One region of the Enterovibrio litoreus genome, then DNA from elsewhere that is predicted to be linked to it. Evidence: predicted binding sites of a transcription regulator. Region 1 holds the regulator's gene; each other region holds the start of a gene.
The links. The regulator MetJ, encoded in region 1, represses methionine synthesis genes. The targets are predictions, from matches to a motif close to TTAGACNTNTANANGTCTAA.
Positions count from the first base shown of each region.

Region 1 (5,743 bases):
CACACTTATCTATTGTAAAATTCACTACACTCAAGATAAGAGTACTTGCGAATTGCTTTGTTGCTATATCAATTGCTTGGGGTAGACGGATCGCGTTTCTGCGTGAGTGATATTTGTCACCAAAGTGACGGCAACCATTCGCCCAAAGAAATGTATTTCCGCACATTTTTGCTTGCCTTTACCTATGCTTGTGGGCTCGGCTAGCAATAAGATTAATCAGCCAATAACTAATACAGTCAGGAAAACAGAAATGTCTGAAGACAAACGCCAACAGGCACTGGATTATCATGCTTATCCAGTACCAGGCAAAATCTCGGTAGAACTTACCAAACCAGCAGATACGGTTGAAGATCTTGCGTTGGCATACAGCCCAGGTGTGGCAGAGCCAGTTCGTGAAATCGCACTCGACGCCGATAACGTTTATAAATACACGGCGAAAGGCAACATGGTTGCGGTTATCTCTAACGGCACGGCTATTCTTGGTTTAGGTAACTTAGGCCCAATGGCTTCTAAACCTGTCATGGAAGGTAAAGCGCTTCTATTCAAACGTTTTGCAGGTCTTGATTCGATTGATATCGAAGTGAAGCACCGCACCATTGAAGAGTTCGTTGATACTGTCGCGAATATCTCAGACACCTTCGGCGGCATTAACCTTGAAGATATCAAAGCGCCAGATTGCTTTGAGATCGAAAAGCAGTTGATTGAACGTTGTAACGTACCAGTATTCCATGATGACCAGCATGGCACAGCGATCGTGACGTCAGCAGGTATGCTGAATGCATTAGAGCTTCAGGGCAAAGAGATCGGTGAAGCCGTGATTGTTTGCTTAGGCGCAGGTGCTGCCGCGGTTGCTTGTATGGAACTGCTGATCAAATGTGGTGCGCAGCGTGAGAAGATTTACATGTTGGATCGCAAAGGCGTGATCCACACGCGTCGTGACGACATCAATGAATACAAACAATTGTTCGCTAACAATACTGACAAGCGTACGCTTGAAGATGTGATTGAAGGTGCGGACATTTTCCTTGGCGTATCAGGCCCAGACTTGTTGCCACCAGAAGCGCTTAAACTCATGGCTGATAAGCCCATTGTTTTTGCGTGTTCAAACCCAGATCCAGAAATCAAACCAGAATTGGCACATGAAGTGCGTGACGATTTGATCATGGGTACGGGCCGTTCGGATTACCCAAACCAAGTAAACAACGTGCTGTGCTTCCCGTTCATTTTCCGTGGTGCGCTCGATGTGCGCGCAAGCAGAATCAATGACGAAATGAAACTGGCTGCCGTTGACGCCATTCGCATGCTGGCGAAAGAGCCTGTTCCTGCGGAAGTGTTGAAAGCGGCGGGTGTGGATAAGCTCAGCTTTAGCAAAGATTACATTATTCCTAAACCGATGGACCCACGTTTGCTACCACGCGTAGCCAAAGCGGTGGCGGTTGCGGCAGTAGAGTCAGGCGTTGCACGTATCGACATGCCTGAAAACTATATGTCTGATAAGTAATGGGCAGACAATAAACACAAAAGAGGAAGACAGTGCGTTATAGCAATGAATCGCGTGCTAGAAATTACCGCGTGCTTCCTTCCTTTTAAAACTGCTATAAAAAAACCAGCCAATCGGCTGGTTTTTTTGTCATTACGATGACGAAATTAATATTCTTCGTCATTAAAATCGATGCCAAGTTCTTTCATGATGCGCTTCACTTCGGCAGGCACGCTATCCGCTTTGTCTTTACGAATATCGTCATCCGTTGGCAGTGGTTGTCCCGTGTAAGCATGTAAAAACGCTTCACACAACAGTTCACTGTTCGTCGCATGTCGTAAATTATTGACCTGTCGACGTGTACGCTCATCTGTTAGGATTTTAAGCACTTTCAGAGGGATAGAGACGGTGATCTTCTTTACTTGCTCTTTCTTTTTACCGTGCTCGGCGTAAGGGTTAATATATTCGCCATTCCACTCTGCCATCGTGCACCTTCTAAGCAGTTTCATTGATAAATCGCTGTCAACACCGGAAGCATGATGCCCAGGTTGGATGAATTTCGAATTTTAGCGATATTAACCGCTACATGTAAAGACATATAGACGTCCAGAAGTATTGACGTCTTGCTTTTGAGTGGTTAAGGTTGACGCTATCTGCTCGTATTATGATCGCATTTTGACAGGGAAAGACACCATGAGCGACAAGAAGTCAGCCACGATTGCCGTACGCACTGGCATCACCACAGATTCTCAGCACAATGCTGTGGTTCCTCCTATTTACCTTTCTACTAATTACGAATTCCCTGAGTTTGGTTCTGTCCCGACCTACGATTATGCTCGTGGTGGTAACCCGACCCGCAACCTGTTGGAAACGGCACTGGCCGAGCTTGAAAACGGCGCAGGTGCGGTGGTGACCAACTGCGGTATGTCCGCGATTAACCTGTTGCTTTCTCTGCTTGGCCCTGATGATTTGATTGTTGCGCCTCATGATTGCTACGGCGGCACGTATCGCTTGTTTGATTCTCGCGCCAAGAAAGGGGCGTTTAAGGTTGAGTTCGTCGATCAGTCTAATCTTGAAGCGTTAGAAACGGCGTTGGCTAAACAGCCGAAACTCGTGTGGATTGAAACGCCATCAAATCCGCTACTGCGCGTGGTTGATATTGAACAAATAAGCCAGAAAGCCCATGCCGTGGGTGCTTGGGTAGGGGTTGATAACACCTTTCTGTCACCTGTATTGCAACAGCCATTGAACCTTGGCGCAGACTTTGTGGTGCACTCCACCACCAAATTCATTAATGGTCACTCCGATACGGTCGGTGGCGTGGTGGTTGCCAAAGAGCAAACATTGGCTGACGAGCTGAAGTGGTGGGGCAACTGCATTGGCGCGACAGGCAATGCCTTTGATAGTTATATGACGCTGCGCGGCCTTCGTACCTTGAGCGCGAGAATGCGTCAGCATGAAGAAAACAGCGCAGCAGTGTTGGCATACTTATTACAAGAATCGCTGGTGGATGTGATTTATCACCCATCATTGCCGGCGCATCCGGGCCATGAGATTGCGAAAAAACAACAAAAAGGGTTCGGCGGCATGTTGAGCTTTGAGCTTAAAGGCGGCGAAAGTGAACTGAAATTGTTCCTAGGTTCACTAAAGCTCTTCTCTTTGGCTGAGTCGCTTGGTGGCGTTGAAAGCCTAGTGACGCATCCTGGTTCAATGACGCATCGCGCTATGTCTGATGAAGCGCAGGCCGAAGCAGGTATCGCTGCAACCCTATTGCGTTTATCTATCGGTCTGGAGGATCATACGGATTTGGTCGCCGACCTGAAACAAGCATTCGATAAAGTGAGAGAGAATCAGTAATGAGCGCGGTTGAAGTCGTATCCCCTCAGCAGTCGCAGTCCCGCCAGTTACATAAATTTGGCGGCAGCAGCCTTGCCGATCCAGAGTGTTTTCGCCGCGTGGCGAGAATTCTGGCGCAATATAGTGGTGCGACAGATATTATCGTCGTTTCAGCCGCAGGTAAAACGACCAATCGTCTGATCGAATGGTTGTCCTTGCTAGATAAAGATGGGCGTCTGGCCCATGAAACCCTGCAAAGCTTGCGTAAATATCAACAAGACTTGATTGAAAACTTGATTGAAGGTGAGCAAAAACAAGCCTTGGTTGATGCTTTATATCAAGACTTTAGTGCGATGGCGCAAACGGCAGAGAATCCTCTGAATGTTGCCCAACGCGCTTGGGCGCAAGGTTTCGGTGAAGCATGGTCAGCCCGTTTGTTGTCAGCGTTACTGACTCAGCTTGATATGCCTGCCGTCAAACTCGACTCACGCAGTTTCTTACGTGCCGAGCGTGCCGCTCAGCCAGAAGTGGATCGCGCCAGTTCATGGCCGCTGCTTAAAGAACAGTTGGTGCAGCATACTCAACGTCGCATTGTGATCACCGGGTTCATGGCGCAAAACGCAGACGGTGAAACCGTGTTGCTTGGTCGCAATGGCTCTGATTACTCTGCCACGATTATCGGCGCGCTAGCGGATGTTAGCCGCGTGACGATATGGAGTGACGTAGCCGGTGTTTTCAGTGCGGATCCTCGCTTGGTAGGGGATGCGTGTTTGCTTCCTTTGCTTCGTCTTGATGAAGCCGCAGAGTTGGCTCGCCTTGCTGCACCCGTGCTGCATACTCGCACCCTTCAGCCTGTTGCACAGAGCTGTATTGATTTAAATCTTCGCTGCAGCTATGACCCAGAATCAGGTTCTACGCGCATTGAACGCGTACTCGCATCAGGTCGTGGCGCGAAAATTATCACCTCACTCAACGACGTGTGTCTGCTTCAGCTCGACGTTCCGCGCTCTCATGATTTCAGCGTTGCGCGCCGTGACATTGAGCGACTACTCACGCGCAATCAAATTCAGCCTCTAGCGTCTTCCGCCAGCGCTGATCAGCATCGCATTCAATTGGCCTATACCGCAGAAGTCGTCAACAGTGTGTTGGAGCAGCTACAGAATGCAGGTATTCCAGCGGACATTCGTTTGCGCGAAGGCTTTAGCTTGGTGGCAGCCGTTGGTGCGGGTGTGACAGGGAATCCTGTTCATTGCCACGGTTTCTACCAGCAGTTGCGAGGCCAACCTATTGAGTTCATTTGTGAGTCTAACAGTGGCTTGAGCATTGCGGCTTTGCTACGCAAAACGAACACTGCGTCATTGGTGGCAGATATTCACCGTGCCTTGTTCCAAGCTCAGCGTCGAATTGGGCTTGTGCTGCTGGGCAAAGGAAATATTGGCAGTCGCTGGCTGTCACTGTTCAGTGAGCAAAAAAGCGCACTCGAAAAACGTCACGGTATGAACTTTGAGTTGATCTCAGTGCAGGATAGCCATCTGCAGTGGGTCGATTTCAAGGGTATCGATGCGGATCGCGTGATGGAGCACTTTAGCGAGCATGCTAAGCCGTATGACGCAACAGAGTGGCTGGTTAATCTGCTCAATCATCCGTATGACGATATTGTGGTGCTGGATGTGACTGCAAGCGCGCCATTAGCGGCACAGTATTCCGATTTGGCAGAACATGGCTATCACCTAATCTCTGCCAACAAAGTGGCTGGCTCTGCGAGTAGCGAACTTTATTATCAGGTGCAAGATGCTTTCGCGAAAACAGGTCGCTACTGGCTTTATAACGCCACTGTCGGGGCAGGTTTACCCGTTAATCATACCGTGCGAGATCTGCGCGAGAGCGGCGATCAAATTACTGCCCTGTCGGGGATTTTCTCTGGCACCTTGTCGTGGCTTTTTCAGCAATTTAACGGTGAAGTGAAATTTAGCGAGCTGCTAGAACAAGCATGGCAACAAGGCCTGACTGAGCCAGATCCACGCGAAGACCTCAGCGGTGCGGATGTTATGCGCAAGTTGGTCATCTTGGCGCGCGAGTCTGGTCTTGAACTAGAGCCTGAGCAAGTTCAAGTGCAATCTTTGGTGCCCGATGCATTGGCACAACTGTCGCTGGATAACTTTCTTGATGGGAGTTATTTGCTCGATGACACGTTAGAAGACTGGCTAGATGAAGCGAAGAAGGAAAATGGCGTTCTTCGTTATGTGGCACGTCTGACCCGAAACGGCAAAGCGCGCGTGGGCATTGAAGTCCTTCCGGAAGATCATCCGTTGGCCAACTTGCTGCCATGTGACAATATTTTTGCCATTGAAAGTCAATGGTATCGCGAGAATCCGCTGGTGATCCGTGGTCCTGGTGCAGGGCGAGATGTGACTGCAGGTGCTTTGT
Region 1 covers NZ_CP166194.1:3,288,119-3,293,861, reverse strand. Annotated here, with positions in the region: gene AB8599_RS14745 (malic enzyme-like NAD(P)-binding protein) at 251-1,501, shown strand; gene metJ (met regulon transcriptional regulator MetJ) at 1,648-1,965, opposite strand; gene AB8599_RS14735 (O-succinylhomoserine (thiol)-lyase) at 2,174-3,337, shown strand; gene AB8599_RS14730 (bifunctional aspartate kinase/homoserine dehydrogenase II) at 3,337-5,743, shown strand, end outside.

Region 2 (5,743 bases), 310 kb from region 1:
CGTGACTCAAGCCTTCGAGCCACTGGAAACTGCGTCCATGGCTAACGCGGTATCTAACATCCGGTTAGCAAATCCCCACTCGTTGTCGCACCACACCAGCATTTTCACCAAATTGTGGTTACTCACCCGGGTTTGCGAGCCATCGACAATGGCACTGTGGGGGTCATGGTTAAAGTCAATCGAGACTAATGGTGCCTCGGTATAATCAACGATGCCGTTCAATGTACACCGAGCAGCCTCTTCGAGTGATTGATTTACGTCATTAACTTTCACTTTTGTGTTAACTGTGACGCTTAAATCCATCGCCGTGACATTTATCGTAGGAACTCTAACTGAAATCGCTTCAAATTTGTCAGAAAATTTCGGAAATATTCTTCCAATTCCTAAATGTAATTTGGTGTCGACAGGAATAATAGACTGACTGGCAGCACGTGTGCGTCGCAAATCTGGGTGATATGCATCAATTACCTGCTGATCGTTCATCGAAGAGTGAATTGTTGTGATAGTGCCGGATTCAATACCGAACTTCTCATCAAGTACTTTTATTACCGGAACAATACAATTTGTGGTGCAGGAACCATTGGAAACAATACGATCACTGGCTTTCAAGGAGTCTTCATTCACACCAAAGATAATGGTGTTGTCCAAATCGTTACTCCCTGGGTGGGAAAACAATACCTTCTTCGCGCCTGCATCAAGGTGGGCTTGACCATGTTCACGATTGCCATAAACGCCAGTGCAATCGAGCACGATGTCGATGTCTAAATCACGCCAAGGAAGAAGGTTGATATCGCTAAGATGTAGGATGCGGATTTTATCGTCGCCGACAAAAAGAAATTCCTGACTGTTCGAGACCTTTTTAAAGAAGCGACCATGACTGGTGTCATATTGCAGAAGGTGTGCCATCGCATCAGGCTCTGCAAGTTCATTGACAGCAACGATGTCAATGTTATCTCTTCTGCCACTCTCGTAAAGTGCGCGGAGCACACTACGACCAATTCGGCCAAATCCATTGATTGCGACGCGTAATGCCATGTCCCTGATCATCTCAGTCATTAATGAAATGCGGCCGACAGTCTATCTCAAGCACGTAAAATACGCACGTAGAATGTGATTGGTCTCTCATCAATATTTCTGATTGATTGGTTCAAAAATCAAAAAGAAAAAGCCCCGCAAAAGCAGGGCTAGAAGGTTACGTTTTAACACCTAATATCGCTAGTTAAGCAAGCAACTCTTTCGCCGTCTCAACCACGTTTTCAACCGTAAAGCCGAACATCTTGAACAGCTCGCCTGCTGGTGCAGATTCGCCAAAGGTGTGCATACCGATGATACGGCCGTCGAAACCAACGTACTTGTACCAGAAGTCAGCAATACCCGCTTCAATCGCAACACGTGCGGTCACGTCTGAAGGCAGCACTGATTCACGGTAAGCCGCATCTTGCTTGTCAAACACGTCAGTTGCAGGCATAGAAACAACGCGAACTTGCTTGCCATCTGCAGCGATTTGCGCCGCAGCTTCTACCGCAAGTTCAACTTCAGAACCTGTCGCAATCAAAATAAGGTCAGGCTTACCTGCGCAATCTTTCAGGACGTAACCGCCCTTCGCGATGTCAGCCACTTGCTCAGCAGAACGATCTTGCTGCGCCAAGTTTTGACGCGAGAAAATCAGCGACGTTGGGCCGTCTTTGCGCTCAATCGCCAGTTTCCAAGCAACTGCAGATTCCACTTGGTCACACGGACGCCATGTGCTCATGTTTGGTGTTAGGCGGAGTGATGCAATTTGCTCAACAGGTTGGTGTGTCGGGCCATCTTCACCCAAACCGATAGAGTCATGGGTGTACACTTGGATGTTCTGAATTTTCATCAGTGCAGCCATGCGCATTGCGTTACGTGCGTATTCCATGAACATCAGGAAGGTTGCACCGTAAGGCACGAAACCGCCGTGCAGTGCGATGCCGTTGATGATCGCCGTCATACCGAACTCACGCACACCGTAGTGAATGTAGTTACCAGATGCGTCATCAGCGGTTACCGCTTTCGAGCCAGACCACATGGTCAGGTTTGAAGGCGCAAGGTCAGCAGAGCCACCCATAAATTCAGGCAACATAGCACCAAACGCTTCTAGCGCGTTTTGAGATGCTTTACGTGATGCAATGTTGGCAGGGTTTGCTTGCAAATCAGCGATGATTTGGTTCGCTTTCGCTTCCCATTCTGCTGGCAATTCGCCGTTTACGCGACGCTTGAATTCAGCCGCAAGCTCTGGATAAGCCGCTTCATAAGCTGCAAGTTTTTCATTCCACGCAGACTCTTTCGTCGCGCCCGCTTCTTTTGCATCCCATGCGCCGTAAACGTCAGCTGGAATTTCAAACGGACCGTGCTCCCAACCTAGTTGCTTGCGCGTTGCTGCGATTTCATCCGCGCCCAGTGGTGCGCCGTGACAGTCGTGTGTGCCTGCTTTGTTTGGTGAGCCAAAACCAATTACGGTTTTGGTACAAATCAGTGTCGGACGGCCTGTTTCAGCTTTTGCTGCTTCAATCGCTGCGTTGATTGCGTCAGCGTCGTGACCATCAACCGCAGGGATAACATGCCAGCCGTACGCTTCGAAACGCTGAGGTGTATTGTCAGTGAACCAACCTTCAACATGACCATCGATAGAAATGCCGTTGTCGTCCCAAAACGCCACCAACTTACCAAGGCCTAATGTGCCTGCAAGTGAACACGCTTCGTGAGAGATACCTTCCATCAAACAGCCGTCTCCCAAGAACACATAAGTGTTGTGGTCAACGATGTCGTGGCCTTCACGGTTAAATTGCGCTGCCAGAGATTTTTCTGCCATCGCCATGCCTACCGCATTGGTGATGCCTTGGCCAAGAGGACCGGTTGTGGTCTCGATGCCTGGTGCATAACCGTACTCAGGGTGGCCCGGGGTTTTAGAATGTAGCTGGCGGAAGTTTTTCAGATCATCAATCGACAGATCGTAACCCGTTAGGTGAAGCAGAGAGTAAATCAGCATTGAGCCATGACCGTTCGACAAAACGAAACGGTCGCGGTCAGCCCACTCAGGGTTTTGTGGGTTGTGGTTCATGTGATCGCGCCAGAGAACTTCGGCGATATCAGCCATGCCCATTGGGGCGCCCGGGTGACCAGAGTTGGCTTGTTGTACACCGTCCATGCTTAGTGCACGAATCGCGTTTGCTAAAACCTTGCGGGAAGACATGTCTGCTCCTGAGATCAATAGAGGTTTTGTGTTATATGCAATCAGGCACAATACTTTTATTTGTAAATGGCCAGATCGCAGAGTTCGGCGGGCTCGTATTGTCGCAAGACTCCCGTTCCTCTGCAAACGTTTTACATGGCTGATTTTATAGGGAACAGCGTCAATTTAGCCTGCACGTACTGCATCTATTTGTAATTGTGGGGTTAGCAACGCAAACGTTTACGTGTTAGACGGACAAACCGTGGGGTTGATTTATCAATCTCGTGACGTAGAATAGACGTCCAGATGGAAAAGCATCTATACATTTAAACGTATATTCGATATCAATTTTATACCAACGGCAGTCAGCACACGTTTAACACACTGCTGAAATTGGTATTCACTCATTAGGGAAAACGTTATGGCTAAGCACCTGTTCACTTCTGAATCTGTATCAGAAGGGCACCCAGACAAAATTGCAGATCAGATTTCTGATGCCGTTCTTGATGCAATTCTGGAGCAGGATCCAAAAGCACGTGTTGCGTGTGAAACCTATGTCAAAACTGGCATGGTGATGGTTGGCGGTGAAGTAACAACGTCAGCATGGGTTGATATCGAAGAAATCACGCGTGAAACCGTGCGTGATATTGGTTATGTCCATTCTGACATGGGCTTTGATGCTGATTCTTGTGCCGTATTGAATACCATTGGTAAGCAATCGCCTGACATCAACCAAGGTGTTGACAAAGCAGATCCTAAAGATCAAGGCGCTGGCGACCAAGGCATCATGTTTGGCTATGCGTGTAACGAAACTGACGTGCTGATGCCTGCTCCAATTACTTACTCACACCTTCTTGTTAAGAAACAAGCTGAAGTGCGTAAGAGCGGCAAACTAAACTTCCTACGTCCAGATGCAAAGTCTCAAGTCACCTTCCAATACGACCAAGGCAAAATTGTGGGCATTGATGCGGTTGTCCTTTCGACTCAGCATTGCGATTCAGTGACCACTGAACACCTTCGCGAAGCAGTCATGGAAGAAATCATCAAACCTGTACTGCCAAGCGAGTGGTTGAACAAAGAGACCAAATTCTTCATTAACCCAACCGGTCGTTTTGTTATCGGTGGCCCAATGGGCGACTGTGGTTTGACCGGTCGTAAGATCATCGTTGATACCTACGGCGGCGCAGCGCGTCACGGTGGCGGTGCATTCTCGGGTAAAGATCCATCAAAGGTTGACCGTTCTGCAGCATACGCAGCGCGTTATGTCGCGAAAAACATCGTTGCCGCGGGTCTTGCGGATCGCTGTGAAATCCAATTGTCATACGCCATCGGTGTCGCTGATCCAACATCTATCATGGTTGAAACTTTCGGCACTCAGAAAGTATCAGAAGAGATCATCATCGAAGCCGTACGTCAGCACTTTGACTTGCGTCCATATGGCCTGCAAGAAATGCTGGATCTGCTGCAACCTATCTACAAGAAAACAGCAGCTTACGGTCACTTCGGCCGCGAAGAATTCCCTTGGGAAAAAACCGACAAAGTGGCTGCACTGCGCGATTTCGCTAACATCAAGTAAGCGCACAGTAAAACAGCTTTGCACAAAGAGGTCTTCGGGCCTCTTTTTTGATCCTGCTTCCAACCATACCCCCACACTTCATGTCCCGTGATGCCATATAGATTTTAAAAAGCGATTTTTGCGTTGTAAAAACAGCGTGATAAATCGATACATCGTGTATCTAACAACTAATACAGTTTTTCAATAAGGATCAGCGATACGATAGAGTCGTTGTGTCCGGTTCGTTGTCCGTGTCATACAGATAACATGCATATTCTGCGAATTGCATCGTCAAAGATTAAGGAAAAATCGCATGACGGAGCTGCTTGAAAGACCGCTGGTTTTACCCTGCGGCTTAACACTAAAAAATCGTCTGATAAAGACCGCCACCGCTGAAGGGCTGTCCGATCGCTTTGGACGTCCAACTCTCCGGCTTTTGCGTCTTTATAAGCAATGGGCAGCCAGTGGTGCTTCAGCCATTATTACTGGCAATATCCATGTCGACAGCAACCACCGAGAGCAATGGCGCTCTTTGGTTATTGACACGCACGGGAGTCCCGCACGCTTTAAGATACTGACTCAACGTGTCCGCCGTGAACACTGCGCCTTGATCGCCCAGTTAAATCATGGCGGTCCGCAAACACCCAACGATATTCATCACCACCCGTTTTCGCCCAGTGACAGCAAGCCACCTTGGTATTTTCTAGACTATAACCCTGCTCGGGCGATGAGCCATGACGAAATCGAAAGTGTCATTGAGCAATTTAGTTCTGCGGCTCGTTTTTGTCACAATGCCGGATTCTCAGGCGTGCAAATCCATGCGGCACACGGCTATCTGCTCAGCGCATTTCTCTCACCTGCGTGGAATCACCGCACGGATAAATGGGGAAGCAATGCAACCGATCGGGCGCGTATAGTCATCCGTATTATTGAAGGTATTAAGAATCAGACAAACCATCAATTCGCGGTAGGCATCAAACTCAATTGCCGTG
Region 2 covers NZ_CP166194.1:2,982,880-2,988,622, forward strand. Annotated here, with positions in the region: gene epd (erythrose-4-phosphate dehydrogenase) at 7-1,035, opposite strand; gene tkt (transketolase) at 1,220-3,217, opposite strand; gene metK (methionine adenosyltransferase) at 3,618-4,772, shown strand; gene AB8599_RS13260 (metal-dependent hydrolase) at 5,065-5,743, shown strand, end outside.
Region 2: the regulator MetJ is predicted to act here: its motif matches at 3,491-3,510, upstream of metK (methionine adenosyltransferase).

Region 3 (5,743 bases), 1.3 Mb from region 1:
GTAGCTGATTAAGACTATCTTTTGTTGATAGACTGGTACAAATTCCTACCGATGTGGTGAGTTGGATAGGCTCAGACAATCCTTCTACTTCAATTTTTAACTCACGAACATTGTCCATGATTCTCGTGGCAACTAGCTGTGCGTTCTCTGCGCTGCACTGAGGTAGGAAGAGGATAAACTCCTCACCACCATAGCGGCCAAAGATATCTGATTTTCGCAGTGTCTCTTGTACGGCTTTGGTGAAGGCTTGCAGCACCATGTCACCCGCAAAGTGGCCATATCTATCATTTATCCGTTTAAACCTATCAAGATCCATCAACAGAACAGAATAAGGCCTTGATCGTGTTCGAGTGTTTTCAATGTCGCGCTTAGCAAGCGTAAGCAGCATGCGGCGATTGTAAACCCCAGTCAGCGGGTCAAGCGTGGCGTGACGGTATAAGCGAAGCATCATGTGAAGCTTGGATGTTTGCGCCCAAATAACGAGAAAGCCCACGACTGTTTGTAACCAATAGATCGCAAAAGTGTCTACGGTAAGCAGAGAGCCACTTTGAAAATCAACATAGATCTGTGTCAGCGCCGTAGCAAGGATCAGAGAGAAAGACTCACGAATGGATAAGGGAAATATTGTCAGCATGATGACATGCAGAAACGGCAGCAGTGTGTAGCAATATGTGAAGGTATTGACTGTGTGTGGATAACCCAACACATGGTTAGCCAGCAAATAGAACACATTCATGCTCATTATCAGTGAACTTAAAGCAATGCGACAGTCGCGAAGTGAATGACGAGACCGAACGATATGGGCAATGCCAAAGAGTGTTGCAATGAGACAAATTCTAAGAATAGCGAGTGAATAGTTTTTGCTATCAATTAGCAGGCTATCAACGGGTATCCATACGAGAGTGAGCGCCGCCCAAACATAGCTGAGTGCAATAATACGCGAGCGAAGATAGGTAGCCCGTGTTGTGTTAAAACTGCTAGCGTGACGCTTTGCACTCCAGAGTTCCTGAAGGGAGAGCTTAAAATGGCGGTAGGACAACTCCATGTTTCCCCAAAATTAATTGCATTTTTTGACGCAAAGTACAGCGATATTGCGACCACATGACTTTGTTTTTTGAGGTGCATTCACAATATTCCCTTATATATTAATACAGTTACATATGAATGCGAGTGAATGCAAAGTTATCATCAGCAATTGTGAGGTTATCTGCATTGTTAAGCCGATATAACCAATTTGCTTTAAACTCGGCGTTCAGGGTCTATCTCGGGCATTTAGGTGCAACACTTGGGTAACTTCATGTTGCTCGGGTATAATCTTCGCGTTGATTTTTACGGGTAGTAGAGAATGTACGAAGTTTTAAGTTCTGTGGTTATGTCAGGTGCGTTAGGTGCTCAATGTGTATTAACTTTGGTGCTACTTAAAGGTGATATTTGCCCGGGTCAGCGCGGACGCTTGCACAAAGCATTTTGGTATTTGGTTGCCGCTTGGGCATTGGTTATTCCATTCTCGCCATTTGCAACGCTGCCATTTATCGCATTAGGCATTTTCTCATTGCGCTCCAAGTCAGGGAAAACAAGACTTTCTGGTCCAATCCCTGTGTTGCATTTGGCAAATGGCTTCGGTGCACTGGCAGTATTGCTTGCAGCTTGGCAACAAGGTGTGTCTGTTGGGACCTTGATGTTGTCACAAGTTGTATTGGTTGGCGCAATCACGTCGCATTGCCTGCTGGTTAGAGCGCGTTCACGTTTACAAGCCTTTCATCGCATTCTTCCTGTGGCGGGCATTGTCGCCGCGATGTTGATGGCTGTGATCATAGCAATGGCCAGCACTTCACTGCCTGAAGCATCGGCCAATGCGCTTGTGACGTCAGTCTTGACCAGTTTGGGTTTGGTATTGCTGGGTGTCATGGTATGGGCGGTTCATTTGCTGCGTCAAACGCCACCGCATTTGCTGCAATTGTGCTGCGCTCTAATGGCAATTGTCGGTGCATCAGGTGTGGCCTTGTCCACGCTAGCTTGAGCCACTGACTTCCTAGCTATGATTCGTTAACGGGGATCTTCTCCGTCTCAAACGCAATAATAAGGCACGTGAAGTGCCTTTTTTGTGGCTGTTTACTGCCTCTACTTCTCCGTACATTGCATCGTGTTCTAAGATAATTGAAAGCGTGTTATCAACAGGAGTATGTGGTGATGGAAATTCACAATCTTTCGCATCTTGAAGGTGCAATGGTTTACAGCATCGTGAATGAGAAGCTGCGTTTAGAGTGCGATAGCCTCGACGATCTCTTGTCGCAATTGGAATTGGATCAACAATCCTTTCAACACAAACTGGATGAAATGGGGTGTTACTACGACCCCGTGGTCAATCAATTGCGCCAAAAGTAGATAATCTATTGATGCCAATGGGTATTAGACCTTCTTAATACCATCCAAATGGGTATGGCATTGATTGCGAGCGGTGGCGAAGAATGCTTGAAGATAGGGCCGTTGCGCCTCCTGATTTCTTACTGCGGCATAAAGTCGACGCCAAAGCCCTTTGCCGAGTGGCCTATCAACTACCAGCCCCTGCCTTGAAAACTCACTGATTGCCCAATTTGGCAGCGCTGCCACACCCAAACCTGCGGTGACCATTTGAATCAGCATTAAGGTATTGTCTGCGGATTTAAACTGCGCTGGTTCAATGCCCGCAGGGTGTAAAAAGTGTTTTATCACGTCCATGCGCTGTCGCTGAACAGGGTAGGTGAGCAGGGTCTCTCCCGCCAAATCCTTGGGCTCAATGACTTTCTTTGCAGCCAAAGGATGGGTGTCTGACAATACCAGACGCATTTCAAAATCAAACAGTGCTTCGTAGTGAATTTCGCTGCGAGGGCTGATATCAGACGTGATCACCAAGTCTAGCTCTCCTCCCGCCAATGCTGGCAAAGGCTCAAACCCAAACCCTGACGAGAAGTCTAACGTTACGAGCGGCCAGCTCATGCGATATTCCTTGAGTGCTGGCATTAACCATTGGAAACACGAGTGGCATTCGATCGCCATGTGCAGTCGTCCCTGTGCATCTTCTTTTAATGCGGCTAGATCGGTTTCTGCTCGCGAGAGGCGAGGCAATACATCATCTGCCAGTGTGAGCAGCACTTGTCCTTCAGCGGTGAATCTAACAGGGCGTGTTTTTCGAAGAAACAGAGGCGCACCGATACGAAGTTCAAGATCTTTTAACTGATGCGAAAGGGCAGATTGCGTAAGACAAAGCTGCGTGGCTGTCGCTGTGAGCGAGCCTGTGTCGCGTAATACAGAGAGGGTGCGTAAGTGCTTTACTTCTAACATGAATTATTCTCAACATCCGTTTGAGTAAATTGAGTTTGTTTTATGCACTCTAATGAATCATTGTGGACATGTAAACATCTGGACGGCTAAAAAGGAGAGATAGCATGACCACGACACATATTCTGGGATACCCGCGCATTGGTAACAAACGAGAACTGAAATTTGCATTGGAGCAATATTGGAACGGTGAAATCAATCAACAAGGACTGTTGGATGTTGGCGCAACCATTCGTCATCATAACTGGCAGGTACAAAAAGACGCAGGGCTGTCTTATGTCACTGTGGGCGATTTCGCTTGGTACGATCAAGTGCTACAAACCAGCCTAACGCTGGGTCACATTCCCAAGCGTCATCGTCATGGTCACCCTGATCTGGACACCCTGTTTCGTATCGCTCGAGGCAAAGCACCAACGGGTTGCAGTTGCGCCGCGTCGGACATGACCAAGTGGTTTAATACAAACTATCACTATATTGTCCCTGAGTTCACTAAAGACGACGAGTTTGCACTGAGCTGGAATCAATTATTCGATGAAGTTAGCGAAGCGCAGAAATCAGGATACAAAGTAAAGCCCGCGATTCTGGGACCCATTTCTTACCTTTTCTTGGGCAAAGAGAAAGAAGCAGATTTCAACCGCCTTGAATTGCTGCCACGCCTGTTGTCGGTATATCAGCAAATTCTCAATAAATTGAAGTCACAAGGCGTGGAATGGGTTCAGATTGACGAGCCTATTCTCACCCTAGAATTACCAACTGAATGGCGCAATGCATTCAAGCTTGCCTATCAAGTGATCGGTGGCGATGTGAAGCTGCTGCTCACCACCTATTTTGAATCAGTTGAGCATCAGCTCGATGTGATTTCATCGCTCAACGTCAATGGACTGCACCTCGATGCGAACGTCGCGCCGCAGCATGTGGATACCATTGTTGATGCCATTCCAGATCATTGGGTTGTGTCTCTTGGTGTGGTTAATGGTCGAAATATCTGGAAAGCGAACCTCAACAAGTGGCTCACTGCACTGCAACCAACGGCAGACAAACTCGGCGAAAGACTGTGGATTGGTAGCAGTTGTTCTTTGCTGCATTCTCCGATTGATGTTGAGCAAGAAACCGCCCTTGAGCCGGAAGTGAAAAGCTGGCTTGCGTTTGCTAAACAAAAAGTGGACGAAGTCGTGTTGCTGGCCAATGCGCTGAATGGAAACAGTGCAGCGATTGCGCAGGCTAAAGCATATAGCGAAGCGATTGAAGCCCGTGCCACGAGCCTTCGTGTTAACAAGCCTGAGGTTCAGGCACGAGTGAATGGCATCACTGCAGCATTAGCGGAGCGCGCATTACCTTATCAACAACGTGCTGAAGCACAGAAAGCGTCATTGTCACTACCACTGTTCCCGACCACGACGATTGGTTCTTTCCCACAAACCGGCGAGATACGTCAACAACGTCGCGCGTTCAAAACGGGAGCACTGTCTGAGGCCGAGTACACAACAGTGATTCAAGGTCACATTAAAGATGCTATCGATCGCCAAGAGAAGCTCGGTCTGGATGTGCTCGTACACGGTGAACCAGAGCGCAATGACATGGTTGAATACTTCGCAGAGCACTTGGATGGCTTTGCGGTGACCCGTTTTGGTTGGGTACAAAGCTATGGTTCGCGATGCGTGAAACCTGCCGTGATCGTCGGAGACATTTCACGCCCTGCACCTATTTCTGTTGATTGGACAGCGTATGCGCAAAGTCTGAGCAGTAAGCCTGTGAAAGGCATGTTGACGGGCCCAGTCACGATTCTGGGCTGGACGTTCCCACGAGAAGATATTTCTCGTCAGCAAATTGCTGAGCAGATTGCGTTGGCACTGCGTGATGAAGTGTCCGATTTGCAAGATGCTGGTATCAAAGTAATCCAAATTGATGAGCCTGCGATTCGCGAAGGGTTACCGTTAAAAGCCAGTCAATGGAAAACGTATCTGGAATGGGCCGTCAATGCCTTTAAGATCTCTGCAGCCAGTGCCACACCAGACACGCAGATCCACACGCATATGTGTTACAGCGAATTCAATGACATCATTGACGCCGTTGCCGCATTGGATGCAGATGTGATTACCATTGAAACCTCGCGTTCAGACATGGAATTGCTGCAAGCCTTTGAAGCGTTCGCGTATCCAAATGAAGTCGGCCCAGGTGTCTATGACATTCACTCACCAAATATTCCTGAAGTGGAAGGGATTGTTGCTTTGCTTGAAAAAGCGCGCAAAACCATTCCTGACGAGCGTTTGTGGGTAAACCCAGATTGCGGATTGAAAACCCGCAATTGGGATGAAGTGGAAGCGGCGCTGTCGAGTTTGGTAAAGGCAGCCAAAGTGTTACGAAAAGATGTGGCTTAATGATCGTTTAGTCAGATAGCCAAATCGAGAAATAGCAAAATAGCCCT
Region 3 covers NZ_CP166194.1:1,965,800-1,971,542, reverse strand. Annotated here, with positions in the region: gene AB8599_RS08575 (diguanylate cyclase) at 1-1,045, opposite strand, end outside; gene AB8599_RS08570 (hypothetical protein) at 1,346-2,020, shown strand; gene AB8599_RS08565 (DUF4250 domain-containing protein) at 2,191-2,385, shown strand; gene metR (HTH-type transcriptional regulator MetR) at 2,410-3,321, opposite strand; gene metE (5-methyltetrahydropteroyltriglutamate--homocysteine S-methyltransferase) at 3,426-5,696, shown strand.
Region 3: the regulator MetJ is predicted to act here: its motif matches at 3,392-3,411, upstream of metE (5-methyltetrahydropteroyltriglutamate--homocysteine S-methyltransferase).

Region 4 (5,743 bases), 1.1 Mb from region 1:
GTGTTTGAAATTAGTGAGCCAATAAATAGGCCAAGGGTTGCGAGAATGTCCATATTCGCTCAGTTAACAAGGGATTGATTGGCGCTCGTGATGCCGTTGTTAGGTGTTGATACCATGGCGGGCAAACAGATGCCAGCGCCAATGAAAAGAAAAAGCCTGTGACGAGCACAGGCTTTAGAGGTAGGTCAGAAGCTCGGTGATTACCAGCCTTTCACTACACCACCATCAAACGTTTCCACTGCCGCGTTAAACACCGCATCAGATTGGTACGCTTGCACGAACTGCTGAACATTCTGCGCTTGAACATTATCAGTTCGCGCAACAATCAGGTTCACATACGGAGATTCTTTGTTTTCAACGAAGACACCGTCTTTCTCTGGTGACAGGTTAATCGCACTTGCGTAAGTGGTGTTGATGATCGCCAAAGTTACGTCTTCCAAAGAACGCGGAAGTTGTGCCGCTTCTAGCTCAACAATTTTCAGATCTTTTGGGTTGCTTGTGATATCTAGCACTGTTGCATTCAGACCTGCGGTATCTTCAACTTCAATCAGACCTTGTTGCTCAAGTAAAAGCAAAGAACGGCCAAGGTTGGTTGGGTCGTTCGGCACGGCGATTTGTGCGCCATTTTCGATTTGATCAACTGACGTTACTTTGCTTGAATAACCCGCAATTGGGTAGACCAGTGTGTTGCCAGCAACGGTAAACTTGTAACCACGGTCGCTGATTTGCTGATCCAGATACGGTTTGTGTTGGAACGCATTGGCATCAATTGAGCCTTCTTCCAGTGCCGCATTGGGTGATACGTAGTCAGTGAAGGTAACCAGCTCTACATCCAGCCCGTATTTTTCTTTGGCAACTTTTGCCGCGATTTCAGCAACCTGTTCTTCAGCGCCTGCCATCACACCAATTTTCACTTTGGTCAGATCAACCGCTTCTTCTTGACCACAACCTGTCAGTGCCAGTGCAGAAACCAAGCCCGCAGCCGCAGCCAATTTTTTTAGTGTAAAGTTCATAACGCATCTCCTTAAAAGTTATGTAAATTTCCATTTTTATCAGGTGGGTACCCACCCGTTTTTATCTGTGATCGACTCGCTTCACCAGGTGATCGCCAGCGGATTGAATCAGTTGAACCAAAATAACCAGCATCACCACGGTAATCAGCATGATGGTGCCGTCAAAGCGTTGGTAACCATAGCGAATACCGACGTCGCCCAGACCACCGCCGCCGACAGCCCCCGCCATCGCGGAATAGCTCACCAGCGTCACCAAAGTAATGGTTGCGCCGTTGATAATCCCCGGCAAGGCTTCAGGCAGTAGCACTTTGTGAATAATTTGCAGCGGGGTTGCGCCCATGGCTTGCGCGGCTTCCACAAGGCCAGATGGCACTTCCAGTAATGCGCCTTCAACAAGGCGAGCTATAAAAGGAATCGCACCAACGGTGAGTGGCACAATTGCCGCGCCAGTGCCAATTGAACTGCCGATCACAAAGCGTGTGAACGGGATAATGGCCACCAACAGAATGATGAAAGGGATCGAGCGGCCAATATTCACGACAATGCCGATGACTTTGTTCAGGATTGGGTTTTCCAACAATCCACGCGGTTTGGTCAAATGCAGCAGTACGCCCAGTGGAATACCAAACAAAAAGCCAATGATGCCTGATACGACAACCATGGTGAGAGTTTGACCCAGAGCATCAATCAACAGACCCACAAGTCGTTCGTTGTCCGTGAACCAGCCAGAAATGGCAGCAAGATTAAGCGACATATCCCAGCACCTCGACGTTGATATTGTGATCTTTCAAAAAGGTCAGCGCGTTGTTGACGTTTTCTTCGTCGCCAAAGAACTCCGCCAGCATCAGGCCGAACTTCACGCCACCGGCATAATCCATGTCTGAACTCAAAATGCTGATGTCGATGTTGTATTTGCGCGAAGCCTGACTGATCAGCGGGGCATCCACACTTGCGCCCGTGAATTCAAGACGAACAAGTGGCGGCAACGTGCCCTTGCTTTGCGATTGAAGACGTTCGGCATAATCTTGAGGGATTGATAAATCCAGGGTTGAGCGAATAAAGGTGCGTGCCAGCTCCGTTTTAGGGTGGGCAAAAATATCACCAACTGGCCCTTTTTCAACCAATTCGCCATCACCGATGATTGCGACTTCGTGACAAATACGCTTCACCACATCCATTTCGTGGGTGATCAGCAAAATGGTCAGTCCCAATTTCTGGTTGATGGTCTGAAGCAGATTCAGAATGGAATGGGTGGTGGCAGGATCCAATGCGCTGGTGGCTTCGTCGCACAAAAGCACGTTTGGGTCGCTGGCGAGTGCCCGCGCAATCGCCACGCGTTGCTTTTGACCGCCACTCAGATTCGCCGGATAAGTATCATGTTTGTCTTCAAGGCCAACCAGTTCAAGTAACTGCATCACCTTGGTGTGAATGTGTTGTTGGTTTTTCCCTGCTAGTTCAAGTGGCAGTGCCACGTTGTTAAACACGGTGCGGGAAGAAAGAAGATTGAAGTGCTGGAAAATCATGCCGATTTTCTGGCGCTCTTTAGTGAGTTCGGTTGAAGAAAGGGCCGTGAGATCCACGCCGCCCACAATCACTTGGCCGCTTGTTGGGCGTTCTAGCAAATTCACAATGCGGATCAGGGTGCTTTTTCCTGCACCAGACGCACCAATCACACCAAATATTCTGCCTTGAGGTATGTGAAGGTCAATATCGCGCAGGGCATGAATAGTGTGTGTGCCCTGTTTGAACTCCTTATTAACCTGTTTTATTTCGATCATACGCCTTCCTGGACTAAATCATGTTAATAAATAGTTAAGAATCCAGCTATAACGTTTGGTTTTTAACAATCTTATGGCATTTGATGCTATTGATACTCGAACGGCAAGTCAATAGATATTTTTACGGCTAGACGTCTAAATGTTTGGGTGGCTTTTTTGGGGGAGTTAAGCGCCTGAAAAAAGAGGCAGGTACAAGGTTGTTGTGTGTGAATAGAAGCGACGAGCGACAAAGGGGATGTGCCACTACATCAGGTAAAACATGAAATACACAACATAATCGAGTGTCATATCAATCATGCAGTTTATCAATGCAGGTCATTGTATGACCAACTTCAAACAACCTTGTGTTTGAACTACTTGCTGAACGAGATAATAGGTAAAGTTATTGCAACAACTTATTAACCCATCGCTGATGCGTTCAGACGATACCCGTTGTTTAAGCAGTAACTATTTTTACACGATTTTTTTCTGTGCTGCTTGAGTTTTTTCGCCTTTCGAAGCAAGGAGATTACCAAATGTATAAACGTCGTTCGTTTATTGCCGCCACGGCAGTTGCACTCAGCGTGCTATTGACCGGTTGTGGTGAGCAAAAGCAGGAAGCTAGTGCGCAGGCACAGCCCGTTGAACAAGAGAAAATTACCTGGAAAATGGTCACGACTTGGCCGAAGAACTTCCCAGGTCTAGGTACTGGTGCCAACAATTTGGCAGAACTGATCACTGAAATGAGTGACGGTCGCCTTGAAGTCAAAGTATATGGTGCTGGTGAGTTGGTTGGTGCACTCGACGTGTTTGATGCCGTTTCGCGCGGAACCGCTGAACTGGGTCACGGTGCAGGTTACTACTGGAAAGGTAAAGCGCCAGCAGGGCAGTTCTTTGCAGCGGTTCCTTTTGGTCTGACAGCACAAGAAATGAACGGTTGGATCTACAACGGTGGTGGCCTTGAACTTTGGGCTGAAGCCTATGAACCTTTCGGTATCATTCCTATGCCTGCGGGTAACACCGGTGTGCAAATGGGCGGTTGGTTTAACAAAGAAATCAATACCATTGGCGATCTCGAAGGTCTGAAAATGCGTATTCCTGGCCTTGGCGGTGAAGTGTTGAAACGTGCTGGCGGCACACCGGTATTGCTACCAGGTGGTGAAATTTTCCCATCACTGCAATCTGGCGCCATCGACGCGACTGAGTGGGTGGGTCCATACAATGATCTGGCCTTTGGTTTGCACAAGGCTGCGAAGTACTACTACTACCCAGGTTGGCATGAGCCAGGTACAACGCTGGAAGCGCTGATCAATAAAGACGCATTCGAAAAACTGCCTAAAGATCTGCAATCGATCGTTTTGGGTGCAACGCGCATTGCTAACGCTGACATGCTGGCTGAATTCACCGCACGTAACAATGCGGCACTGGAAAGTCTGGTGGGAGAGCATAAGGTCGCACTTCGCCCGTACCCAGCAGAAGTTCTGAGCCAGTTGCAAGTGCTGGCTGACCAAGTGGTTGCCGAGCAGGCAGAAGTGGATGCGATCAGTAAGAAAGTGTACGACTCTTACAAATCATTCCGCGATCAAGCGATTGATTGGCATGCAATTTCTGAGCAATCCATGCTAAATGCCCGTAACCCGCAATAACCTTTAAGAGGCTGTCTTTGGCAGCCTCTTAGTCTTTTCCATTAAGCCCACAGGCTGAAGTTAGAGTAGTAGTATGGATACCGCCTCTCCTCGTCTTATTGCCCTCATTAAGGGCATCAATCGTTTTAGTGACTGGACAGGACGCATTGTTTCTTGGTTCGTGTTGGCCATCGTGCTGATCACCTTTGTGGTCGTCGTGATGCGCTATTTACTGAACTCAGGGTCGGTGTTTCTGCAAGAATCTGTCCTTTATTTTCACAATTACGTCATCATGCTTGGCGCCGCCTATGCGCTGTTAAAAGGCGCTCATGTTCGCGTTGATATTTTCTATCGCCCTGCGTCTGAAAAGAAAAAAGCCTGGGTCGATCTGCTTGGTTTTTTATTCTTATTGCTTCCAACGTGCGCGTTTATTTTCTATATCGCGTGGGATTACGTGGCTGCCTCATGGCAAATCATGGAAGGCTCACAAGAAGCAGGAGGCGTAGACGCTAAATACCTCTTTAAAACCAGTATTTTATTAATGCCCGCATTGGTGATTTTGCAAGGTATTGCCGAAGCGCTTAAATCCGTACTCACGATTGCAGGACATCAAGACATTGCTAAGCAACTCGACGATCACGACGAGGAGCATGCGCTATGAGTGAATTCCTCGCCTTATTTCTCTTCTTGTTTACCTTTGGCGTGCTATTGGTCGGCTATCCCGTGGCGTTTACGCTCGGTGGTTCAGCGCTATTGTTCGCGTTTATTGGGGCCGTTACAGGGACATTTGACCCAGCTTTTCTCGAAGCCATTCCAAACCGTATTCAAGGCACCTTAGCCAATGAATTGCTGGTGGCGATTCCGCTGTTTGTATTCATGGGAGTCATGCTGGAAAAATCCCGCATTGCTGAAGATTTGCTCGATACCATGGGGCAAGTGTTTGGTGGTTTAGCGGGTGGCCTTGGCATTTCCGTGACGATCGTTGGGATGTTACTGGCTGCCAGTACAGGTATTGTTGGGGCGACCGTGGTGACCATGGGGCTGCTCTCATTGCCCTCGATGATGAAGCGTGGCTACTGCCCGAGGCTGTCTACCGGCATTATTTGTGCTTCTGGAACGCTAGGGCAAATCATTCCACCGTCAATTGTTTTGGTATTGCTGGGGGATGTCATTTCCTCTGCGTATCAACAAGCGCAACTGGATCAGGGGATTTTTTCACCAGAAAGTGTCACCGTGGGTGACTTGTTCTTGGGCGCATTGATCCCTGGCTTCATGCTGGTGGGTATGTACATTCTTTACCTTGTTTTCATTGCCATTACTCAACCTGAGCGTGTGCCGCCTATCCCAG
Region 4 covers NZ_CP166194.1:900,457-906,199, forward strand. Annotated here, with positions in the region: gene AB8599_RS03925 (sulfite exporter TauE/SafE family protein) at 1-53, opposite strand, end outside; gene AB8599_RS03930 (MetQ/NlpA family lipoprotein) at 201-1,013, opposite strand; gene AB8599_RS03935 (methionine ABC transporter permease) at 1,075-1,767, opposite strand; gene metN (methionine ABC transporter ATP-binding protein MetN) at 1,757-2,791, opposite strand; gene AB8599_RS03945 (TRAP transporter substrate-binding protein) at 3,307-4,416, shown strand; gene AB8599_RS03950 (TRAP transporter small permease subunit) at 4,490-5,056, shown strand; gene AB8599_RS03955 (TRAP transporter large permease subunit) at 5,053-5,743, shown strand, end outside.
Region 4: the regulator MetJ is predicted to act here: its motif matches at 2,911-2,930, upstream of metN (methionine ABC transporter ATP-binding protein MetN).